Regions from separate parts of the Eggerthella lenta DSM 2243 genome, predicted to be linked through region 1. Evidence: predicted binding sites of a transcription regulator. Region 1 holds the regulator's gene; the other holds the start of a gene.
What was found. Region 1 encodes LexA, which represses DNA repair genes until DNA is damaged. Its sites were predicted from a motif close to CNAACANNTGTTNG; they were not measured.
Positions count from the first base shown of each region.

Region 1 (5,636 bases):
CGGGCAAGCTTCCCGCGTCCGAGCGCCTCGTGCCGCATCACGGGTTCGACCTCGTCGACCCGGGCGAGCCCTTCTCCGCGGCGCTGTTCCAGAACTATGCGCGCGATCGCTTCCGTGCCATCGACGCGCGCGGCAACCGCTGCGTGCTGGCCGGCGGTACCGGTTTCTACGTGCGCGCAGCCGTCGACGACTACGACTTTCCCGCAGGCGAGCAGGTGGGAAACCCCGTTCGCGAACGCTACCAGGCCCTGGCGCGCGAGCAGGGCGCCGAGGCGCTGTGGAAGCTGCTGGCGGCGCGCGACGAGGCCAGCGCCTCCGTCATCCCGCCCGCCGACGTCAAGCGCGTCGTGCGCGCCTTCGAGCTGCTAGAGGAGGGCACGACCTACGCCGAACAGCGCGCCAAACTCGCCCACATCCCGCAGTTGGTTCCGGCCGTCTTCTTCGGCATGGCGGTGGATCCCGACGTGCTGTGCGCGCGCATCGACGCGCGGGTGGACGCCATGGTGGAGACGGGTCTCGTGGCGGAAGTGGAAGGGCTGCTCGACAGGGGCTTTCGCGAAGGCGTGACGGCGCCGCAGGCTATCGGGTACAAGGAGATCGTGGAGGCTCTCGACGGGTTCATCTCTCTTGACGAGGCTGTGGAGCGGATCAAGCTGGCCACGCGCCGCTACGCGAAGCGGCAGCGCACCTGGTTTCGCAAGGACGCGCGTATCCGGTGGCTCGATGCGACGTCGCGCGATATCCCGTCGCTCGTCGAAGAAGCGCTCGAGCTGCTTGATGACGGCGTTGCCTGACGGTTTCTCCAGACGAAGGAACGCTTGTGATATGATACGAAGCCACGGGCACACTCCTGCCGTCGAACCGTTCAAGATCGGAGCACCTATCATGCAGACAGCGCACGCCTTTCTCTAGCGGCTCGCCGCCGCTCCCGACTGTCTTCGCACGCCGATGCCGGCGTGCTCGTCTCTGCATCGAAAGGTTGGATCCATGACGGAATTCGAATCAGTCATCACGCGGGGCATGACCCCGATCTCCGAAGAGCGCCGCGAGCGCGCCGTGCTCGTCGGTGTGGATCGCCCCGGCTCCACGTGGCCGCTGGCATCGTCGCTCGCCGAGCTCGAGCGCCTCGTGGATACGGCAGGCGCCGACGCGGTGGCCACCACCACGCAGAAGCTCGACGCGCCCAATCCGCGTACGTTCGTGGGCACGGGCAAGGCCGAAGAAGTGGCCGAGCTTGCGCGCGCCCACGCGGCCGACCTCGTCGTGTTCGACGACGAGCTGACGCCCTCCCAGCAGGCGAACCTCGAGAAGGCGATGGGCCGCGACGTGAAGGTCATCGACCGTACGGCGCTCATCCTCGACATCTTCGCCCTGCACGCCACCAGCAAGGAGGGCCGGCTGCAGGTGCGGCTCGCCCAGAACGAGTACCTGCTGCCGCGCTTGCGCGGCATGTGGGCCCACCTGGCCTCCAACCGCATGGGCGGCGGCGTGGGATCGCGCTTCGGCGAAGGCGAGAGCCAGCTCGAGGTCGACCGCCGCATGGTGCGCAAGCGCATCACGTCCATCAAGCGCGAGCTCAAGCATCTGGCCGAGGTGCGCGCCGTCCAGCGCGAAAGCCGTTACGAAAGCGGCATGTTCAAGGTGGCGCTGGCCGGCTACACGAACGCCGGCAAGTCGAGCCTGCTCAACCGGCTGACGAATGCGGACGTGCTGGCGTACGACAAGCTGTTCGCCACGCTCGACTCCACCACGCGCAAGTTCGAGCTTCCCGAGGGCCGCGAGATCACCGTCACCGACACGGTCGGGTTCATCCAGAAGCTTCCGACCACGCTCATCGAGGCGTTCAAATCGACGCTCGACGAAATCACGGGCGCCGACCTCGTGCTGCACGTGGTGGATGCCTCGTCGGACGAGTACGAGGCGCAGATCGCGGCCGTCGAGGACGTGCTCGGGCAGATACACGCGCAGGACCTGTCGCGCGTGCTCGTGTTCAACAAGTGCGACCTGCTCGGCGAGGAGCGCCTCGGCGCCCTTAAAGCGCGCCATCCGCAGGCTCAGTTCGTATCGGCGGCGACGGGGGAGGGCGTAGGCGAGCTCGTGGAGCACGTTGCCCGCGTCGCCTCGGCGCAAGACGAGCATCTCGACGTGCTGATTCCCTACAACCGCGGCGACCTCGTGTCGGTGGCGCACGAAAGATGCCACATCCTGTCGGAAACCCATGAGGAGCAGGGCACGCGCATCGTCATGCTGGCGGCTCCTTCGTTCGCGAGCATGTTCCGTCCTTACACGGTCGGTTAGAGTAACTCTAAGGTAAGCGAGCCGCCCCGGGCATCGACCCGGGGCGGCTCGCTTCGTCGCAGGGTAGGCGTTTCGTTCTTGCGGCCGGTCTGCGGCGGCGCCTTATCGGACGGCGAAAGCGGGAACCGGCGCAGCGGCACGTTCGGAAAAGCCGGAAAAGCCTTGCCGAAGCGGTCGGATTGCGGCAGGGCTTCGCGGTTCGATCAAGCTGACGACCAGCGTGCGGTTCGCCGCTACAGGCGGCGGAAGACCGCGACCACCTTGCCGGCGATGGCGCAGTCGGTGGTGATGATGGGATCCATCGTGGAGTTCTCCGGCTGCAAGCGGATATGGTCGCTTTCCTTGAAGAAGCGCTTCACCGTGGCCCCGTCGTCGATGATGGCCACGACGATGTCGCCGTTGTTCGCCACGGGCTGCTCCTTGACCACGACGTAGTCGCCGTCGTTGATGCCCGCCTCGATCATGCTCTCGCCGCGCACGGAGAGCAAGAACGACGGGGCGTCGCCCACGATCTCGGTGGGAAGCGACAGGGTGTCGGTGATGTTCTCCTCGGCGAGGATGGGGGAGCCGGCGGCCACGTTGCCCACGAGGGGCACGTTCACGATGTTGCTGAAGCTGGGCTGCACCACGTTGGTGGCCAGCGCGGCGTCTTCGAGCTGGTAGGTGAGGGCGATGGAGCGCGACTTGAGCGGATCGCGCTTGATGAGGCCCTTCTCCTCGAGCGCCTTCAAGTGCACGTGCACGGTGGAGGGGGAGGAGAGGCCGAGGCTCTGGCAGACCTCGCGCACGGTCGGGCCGTATCCCTTCTCCCGAATGCACTCCTCGATGCAGTCGAGCACCGCTTGCTGGCGCTTCGTCACTTTCTCGGCCATAGGTAATCCTTTCGTCGCCTCTACGCCTATCGAACAAATGTATGAAATTTCTATTGACATGAACCTTTGTTCGACCTATTATATACGCGAACAAAGGTTCTACGCAAGAGCAGGAGGCCACAAAATGAAGAATTTTGAGATGAACTGCCCCGTCGAGGGAACGTCGGCCCTTCAACCGAAGCTCGATTCGGCGCCTGCTCGACGCGCCCGCATCATAGCGTTCCCCCAGCATGCGGTTCTGCCCGATCGCGACGGCGCCTCCATCGTTTCGGCCGTGCGCACGGGTTCGGCGCAAGGCGTGGCGTTCGGCCGCGTGCAGCGCTGGCAGGCGGTCGTCGGCGGATGCGTGTTCGCGGCGCTCGCACTCGCCAGCCTGTTCGCAGGGTTCTAGCCGAGACCTTTCCCGGCCCCGCGCGGCCGTTCCATAACCCGCAGATGCTGCGTTTCTGCGGCTGCGTAGCGCCTCCGCCACCCCGGAGGCGCGTCCGTTCGGGGGTTTACGCGCCGCTTGCGGCGTGCTAGACTCGGGCGAGCAGCCAATCATGCCGCGCCGACGCATCCTCATGCGGACGGGCGCTTCGCGAAGGAGAAACGGAACATGAAGCGATAACGAAAGCCCTTTTTCACCCCTTGCATTCATTAATCAGCCGCATCGGGTGCGCTTTCGTCATCGTTCTCGACTTCGCCTCGCGTTTCTTCCTCTTCCGATCCGTGCGGCCTTCCTTCATCGGCATCGCCGAACGCTGAGCAGAGCCACCCGTGCGCCTCTTAAACGGAGGTCGCCATGTTCGTTACCGCCCATCATCTTTCCCATACCTACGAAGGCGCCGACCAGCCTGCGCTCGACGACGTCTCGCTCGCGTTTGCGAGCGGCTGGACGGGCATCGTCGGGCCGAACGGCGCTGGCAAGAGCACGCTCGTGCACTGCATCTGCGGCACCCTGGCACCCGATCAAGGCGCCGTGACGCCCCGCGTGCGCGGCGCGGTGTGCCGGCAATCGACCGCGACGCCTCCGGAGACGCTCGAGGAGTTCGCCTGCGACTACGGTTCGACGGCGGTGAAGCTGCGCTCGCTATTGGAAATCGAGGACGAGCAGCTCTGGAGCTACGCTATGCTGTCCCATGGCGAGCGCAAGCGCATCCAGATCGCGTGCGCGCTTGCCGCAGAACCGCAGGTGCTGGCGCTCGACGAGCCGACGAACCACCTCGATGCTCCCACGCGCGCCCTCGTCGCGCAGGCGCTCTCCTCCTTCAAGGGCGTCGGCCTGCTCGTATCGCACGATCGCGCGCTGCTCGACAAGCTTGTGCGGTCGTGCGTGTTCATCGAGGCCGGCCGAGCGCTCGCTATTCCGGGGACGTACACCCAGGCGCGCCGGGAGCTCGAGCTGCGCCAAGATACCGTGCGAACCGAGCGCCGGCAGGCGCGCGGCGAGCTGGCGCGCATCAAGGCCGAGCGAGATCGTCGCGCCGCCGTGGCCGCTCGATCGGCCGCCCGGCGCTCGGCGCGTCATCTCGACCGGCACGACCGCGACGGGCGGGAGAAGATCAAGCTCGCCGTCTATACGGGACAGGACGGCAAGGCGGGCAAGCTTTCGTCCCAGATGGACAAGCGCATAGGCGTGGCCGAGAAACGCCTCGAGGCGCTCGATGCGAAGAAGGAGCGCCGCGGCTCCCTGGAGCTGGACGCCGCGCCCGCGCCCCGCAAGGTGCTCGCCCGCCTCCCCGCAGGCAGCATGCCGCTCGGCCCGGAGCGCATGCTGCATCATCCCGAGCTGTACCTGGGCAACGAGGATCGAGTCGGGCTCGTCGGCAAAAACGGGGCGGGGAAGTCCACCTTGCTCCATGCCTTGCTTCGCCGGGTGACGTTGGAGGAGTGGGTGGCGTACTTTCCGCAGGAGGTTCCCGACGACGAGGTCCGCGCGTTGCTCGTCGAGCTGCGGGCGCTCCCGACGGCCGAGCGGGGCCGCGTGCTCTCCATCGTGGCGCGACTCGAATCGCCGCCGGCTCGCGTGCTCGACGGCGAGGAGCTGAGCCCGGGAGAGGTGCGCAAGCTCATGATCGCGCGTAGCCTGCTCTCGTCGCCTCGCCTCATCGTCATGGACGAACCGACGAACCATCTGGATATACGCTCGATCGAGGCCTTGCAGGACGTGTTGCGTCATTGCGCCTGCGCTCTCGTGCTCGTGTCGCACGACGAGCAGTTCCTCGACGCGCTCGTGGACGAGCGCTGGGTGTTCGAGGTCGAGCAGGAGAAAGGGGAGGTTGGGCTGGGCGATACTCACGTGCGCGTTGTCCGATAGGAAGGAGCGCTTCTCGTGCAGGTTTTTTGCGCGAATCCGACATGTTGATTGAACCACTATATATTGTATGTTAGGCTGAACCCAAAATCGGCAAAGGAGCAAGTATGCGTTGTCCTTCCTGCGGCAATCCAGAGTCGAAAGTGGTCGACTCGAGGCCTTCCGAAGAC
Region 1 is NC_013204.1:1,906,350-1,911,985, reverse strand. Features, by position in the region: gene miaA (tRNA (adenosine(37)-N6)-dimethylallyltransferase MiaA) at 1-794, shown strand, start outside; gene hflX (GTPase HflX) at 988-2,298, shown strand; gene lexA (transcriptional repressor LexA) at 2,532-3,170, opposite strand; gene ELEN_RS08055 (hypothetical protein) at 3,295-3,561, shown strand; gene ELEN_RS08050 (ATP-binding cassette domain-containing protein) at 3,955-5,469, shown strand; gene nrdR (transcriptional regulator NrdR) at 5,574-5,636, shown strand, end outside.

Region 2 (5,636 bases), 1.8 Mb from region 1:
TGGGCGGCAGCCGTGCCCGGCACGCAGCTGCGCGAGGCGTCCTTCGTCTCCACCGACACGGTCAGGGCGTCGCCCGCCACACACGCGTCGAACACCTGCTTGAGCTTCGCTTTCTGCGAGTCATCCGCCGCCGGCTTGCCGTCATTCCCCTTCGCCACCAGCTGCGAAAGTGCGTTGAGGTCGATGGCCCACACATTGCCCTTCACGTTCGCGTTGTCGCGCGTCTGCTGCTTGATGGCTGCGGCGAAGTTGGTGAAGCCAACCGACTCCGAACCGTCATCGGCCGTGTACAACGACACCATGGTTGTTCCGTTGCTCAAGCCGGAGATCGAGAACGCCACGTTCTTGCCGGTGTTCTCGATAGCCACCGTGGAGGTGGTGGAGCCCGCGCTTCCGTCCGCGGCAATGTTGGGGTCCTGCACCATCAGACAGCCCGTTGCTTCGTCCACCCAGATCACCGGGTTCGCGAGCGCTTTCTCGGGCGTGGCGCCGGCAGGGGTGCCGCCATAGTAGCCGATCATGGGGTCGTGGCCCATGCGCGCCGCCTGATCGGTGGAGGCGCCCTCGGTTTCGTAATACGTCTTCGCGGCGTTCGTGGAGGCAGGGGTCGATCCGAAGAAGCCGGACCTTCCGTCGGCGTAGAACACGCCGGTCACCTGCGCCGTGTCGGCATCGAACTCGATGATATAGTCGGCGTCGCGCACAGCCTCCTCCACGGCGAGCGCCGGGACGATGCCCTGCTCGCGGGCGGTGTCCGCCGTCATGTAACGTTTGGAAGACTCCGCAGCAGAAGCGGAAGGAGGAGCAACCTCGTCGGACCCGAGAGTTTCACGTGAAACATCTTCCGTTTCGCCTTGCGAATGGGATGAGCCCGCAAGCGCGGCGGGGAAGCAGGCGCGATAAGAGTCGCCGTCCTTCACGGCATCCACCCACGTGCCCGATACTTTCTTGGCCGTCATCTGGGCTTGGGCGGCGTTCGCGATGGATTGGGCGGCGTTGTTCAGCTCCAACATGCGCATGTTGTTCTGCGCCGACACGATGGAAGGAAAGGCGATGGCAGCAAGAATGAGTATGATGGCAACGCTCATCAGAAGTTCGGCGAGCGTAAAGCCCTCCGTATGCCGTCCCCTCTTGGCCATGTCTATGCCGTTTCCTCCTCCTATCAGGCAATAGAACGTCCCTCGTTGTGGTTTTGTATCATAGCACGTAAATTGCCGAGGAATGCCGAAACGCGTGCCCGCCGATGAAAACGTCTACGTTGGATACTCCGCGGAACACGGAAACAAGCGCGTTTCACGTGAAACAGTCGGACACCCGAGCCCGCAGTCGAACCGGAACACGTTGCCGGGCGCGGCTCGGCACACACGAAAAACGCCCGCGGCAGATGCGCAGGCGTTTCGGTGTTCGAGCGGATGCGGACAGACGGTTATTTGCCGTCGCCGAAGATAAGCTCGCGTTCCTCACCCACCAGGGCTGCGCGCGCCTGATCGCGCAGGTTGTTCACGCCGATGAAGAATTGGCGCATCATCACCACCATGAGGTAGCGGCCCTTCGGCGTAAGCGTCAGCTCGTCGGCGTTGTCGCGGTCGAACGCGCCCGAGGCCTTCATGAACGCCATCTCCACCGGCAGACCGCGCTCCACGGACACGCCGAAGTCCTTCTTGAACTGGCGCTTGTCCAGGCGCAATCCGAACAGCTGCATCATGAAGCGGTAGCGCATCTGGTCGTGCTTGCTGAACGTGGCCTTGCCCATCAGCGACATGCGGTCGTGCTCGATGGCGTCGTTGTAGTCGTTCACCGAGAACGTGTTCACGTACAGGTTGTTGCCCAAATACGTGATGCCGCCGCTGCCGATGGCGGGGTATTCCTCGTAATCCACCACGTACTCGTCGATCATCGCGTCCTCGCCTGCCGCGCCCGTGCCGCGCTTGTTGAACGTCCAGGCGCTGCCGTGCTCGAACAGCGGGTTCTCGCCGCCGGCCAGCACTTCGGAGATGATCTCATAGAAGCGCTGCTCGCGCGCGTAATCAACCTTGCCCACGGTGCGCGCCAGCGAGCGCGCCACGCTGGGGCTGGCCATCAGCGGGTAGAACGTGGTCTGGCTCGTGCCGCTTTCCACCACGCGCTCGATGTCGCTGAACAGCACGTCCTCGGTCTGCGCCGGGAAGTTGAAGATCATGTCCACGTTGAGCGACGTGAAGTAGGGGCTGGCCTCGCCGATGCGCTCGAGGATCTCCTCGCCGCTGCCGTACTTGTCGTAGCGATCCATCTGCTTCAGCAGGTCGTTGTCGAAGCTCTGCACGCCAACGCTCAAACGCTGCACGCGGCCCTGCAGTTTGTCCAGGTAGCTGGGAATCAGGTGGTTCGGATTCGTCTCGCTGGACACCTCGCCGATGCTGAACGTCTCGCGCGCCATATCGATGGTGTCGCACAGCTCGTCGATCATGATGGTGGGCGTGCCGCCGCCCACGTACAGGCTTTCGAAGTCGTAGCCGAGGTCCTTCAACATGAGCATTTCCTTGCGCATGTTGGCGAAGTAGGGCCGCGCGCGATCCTCCGCGAACGGGAAGCGGTTGAACGAGCAGTAGGGGCACAGCCGCTCGCAGAACGGCACGTGCATGTACAGCATGTACTTCTGGCCGGGCTTCGGCCCGGGCACGCGTCGCTCTTGCGTCGGTTCGAGGCGCAGGTAATTCTTCGTGCATTCGCGAACAACGGACGTGAGCAAGCGTTCTGAAAGCATTTAGTTCTCCCAAGCGGCACGACCGGCCGCAGCGCGTTTGCCGATGTCGCTGCGGTACTGCTTGCCTTCGAAGTTGATAAGATCGCACGCTTCGTACGCCTTCTCGCGCGCGTCGTCGAACGAGTCGCCCAGCGCCACCACGTTCAGCACGCGGCCGCCCGCAGTGACCAGCTCGTCGTCGAAATTCTTGGCGGTGCCGGCATGGAACACCGTGACGCCCTCGATCTGCTCGGCCTCGTCGATTCCGAGGATGACCTTGCCCTTCTCGTACGATCCGGGATAGCCTTCGCTGGCCAGCACCACGCACACGGCCCACTGCTCGGACCAGCGCAGGTCGATGTCGTCGGGGCGTCCTTCGGCCACGGCCAGCATGATATCCGCCAGGTCGGACTCGAGACGCGGCAGTACCACCTGCGTCTCAGGGTCGCCGAAGCGAGCGTTGAACTCGATGATCTTCGGACCTTCGGGCGTCAGCATGAAGCCGCCGTACAGCACGCCGCGGTAATCGTTGTCGAACTCGCGCGCGGTGGCAACCGCTGCGCGCTCCATGATGTCGTGCATGGCCGCCAGCTCGTCCGGCGTCACGATGGGCACCGGCGAGTACGCGCCCATGCCGCCCGTGTTCGGACCGCGATCGCCGTCGAACGCGCGTTTGTGGTCCTGGGCGGTGGCCATGCAGTGCGCCTTGCCGTCGCTGACGAACGCCAGCATCGAGCACTCGGGGCCAGTCAGGCACTCCTCGATGAGCACGGTTTTGCCCGAGTCGCCGAATGCGCCGTCGAAGCAGGAGCGCACGGCGTCTTCCGCGTCCTCAAGTTCGTCGGCTACCACGACGCCCTTGCCAGCGGCCAGGCCGTCGGCCTTCACCACGATGGGCGCGCCCAGCTCGCGCACGTAGGCAAGCGCAGGCTCGAGGTCGGTGAAGCTGGCGTAGCGAGCGGTGGGGATGTCGTTGGCATCCATGAATTTCTTGCTGAACGTCTTGCTGCCTTCCAGCTGGGCACCCTGGGCGTCCGGTCCGAACGTGGGAACCCCCGCGGCGCGCAGCACGTCGGCAACACCCGCAACCAACGGAGCCTCGGGTCCGATGACCACGAAGTCGATGGCGTTCTCGCGAACGAACGCCAACACGGCCTGGCCGTCCTCGGGGTTCAGGTCGGGTACGTTCTGGGCGATGCCGTCCGTGCCGCCGTTGCCCGGCGCTACGTACAGGCTGTCGGTACGCGGGGACTTCGCCAGCGCCCACGCGATGGCATGTTCGCGACCGCCGCCACCCAATACCAAGATGTTCATGTCAGGTCCTTTCAAACCCTCAAACTACTTACGTCGTGCAAAAGCGCTTCAGTGCTGCTGGTGTTGCCACTGTTTCACGTGAAACATTTGTTCCCATGTCGCACGTCATTGCGACGAAGTGTTTCACGTGAAACGTTTCGTCGCTTTATAGGTCGAACTCATACGTCAGCGAAAAGCGCCGAGGTGCCCGAGATCGTGGGGATGGCGAGGGCGAAGCGCGCCCCGAAGGAAGTCCCCGTAGGGGATACTTCGGTACGCGAGCCGTCGGCATCGCCGCGAGATCGGGTGCATCGGCGCTTCGCAGCGTCGAGTCGTTCCGCCGTTCGACAGAACGGCGGAACATTACCGATCCCAGCCTCGCATGATGGTCTGGTCGCGGTCGGGGCCGACAGCGATGATGCTGACCGGCACGCCGGTGATCTTCTCCAGGTACTCCACGTAACGCTGGGCGTTCTCGGGAAGCTCCTCGAACGTGCGGCACTCGGTGATGTCAACGCCCTTCCAACCGGGAAGCTCCTCGTACACGGGCTTCGCGTGGAACAGCACGCTCTGCTGCATGGGGAAGTAATCGTACACCTTGCCCTCGCACTCGTAGGCCGTGCACACCTTGATGGTGTCGAAGGCCGACAGCACGTCGAGCTTCGTCAGCGCCACGTCGGTGAGGCCGTTGACCTCGGCCGCGTAGCGCGCGATGACCGCGTCGAACCAGCCGCAGCGGCGCTTGCGCCCCGTGGTCACGCCGAACTCGTGGCCCACCTTGCACAGCAGCTCGCCGACCTCGGCCTCCTCGCCTTCGCCGCCATCCTCGGGGAAGCGCTGCTCCGTGGGGAAGGGGCCTTCGCCCACGCGCGTGACGTAGGCCTTCTGGATGCCCAGTACGCGATCGATGACCGTGGGGCCCACGCCCGTGCCCGTGGCGGCGCCGCCGGCGCAGCACGACGAGGACGTGACGTAGGGGTACGTGCCGTGGTCGATGTCGAGCAGCGTGCCCTGCGCGCCCTCGAACAGGATGGACTTGCCGGCGCGCACGGCCTCGTTCAGCAGCTGGGCCGTCTCGGCCATATACGGCTTGAGGATGCGCGCATAGGGCAGGTACTCCTCGCAGATCTCCTCCACCGTGTAGGTGTGCAGGCCGTAGATCTTCTCGAGGATGGGGTTCTTCTGCGAAAGCACCGCTTCCAACTTGAGGCGGAAGATCTTCTCGTCCAGCAGGTCCTGGATGCGAATGCCCTTGCGAGCCACTTTGTCCTGGTAGCAGGGGCCGATGCCGCGCTTCGTGGTGCCGATCTTGTTCTCGCCCAGGCGCTTCTCGTCGGCGCCGTCGAAATCCTTGTGGTACGGCATGATCACATGCGCGTCGCACGAGATCTTGAGGTTCTTGCAGGAGATGCCTTCGGCTTCCAGCATGGCCATCTCCTTGATGAGCACGCCGGGATCAACGACCACGCCGTTGCCGATGACCGGAACCGCATGCTCGTACATGACGCCGGAGGGCATGAGGTGCAGCGCGAGCTTCTTGTCGCCGTGGATGACCGTGTGACCCGCGTTGTTGCCGCCCTGGTAGCGAACCACGTAATCGTATTCGCGCGCGATCAGGTCG
Region 2 is NC_013204.1:45,485-51,120, reverse strand. Features, by position in the region: gene ELEN_RS00210 (prepilin-type N-terminal cleavage/methylation domain-containing protein) at 1-1,139, opposite strand, end outside; gene ELEN_RS00205 (coproporphyrinogen III oxidase family protein) at 1,427-2,743, opposite strand; gene purD (phosphoribosylamine--glycine ligase) at 2,744-4,036, opposite strand; gene ELEN_RS00195 (adenylosuccinate synthase) at 4,379-5,636, opposite strand, start outside.
Region 2: purD (phosphoribosylamine--glycine ligase) is a predicted target of LexA. The motif match lies at 4,117-4,130, and genes of this name have one in related genera.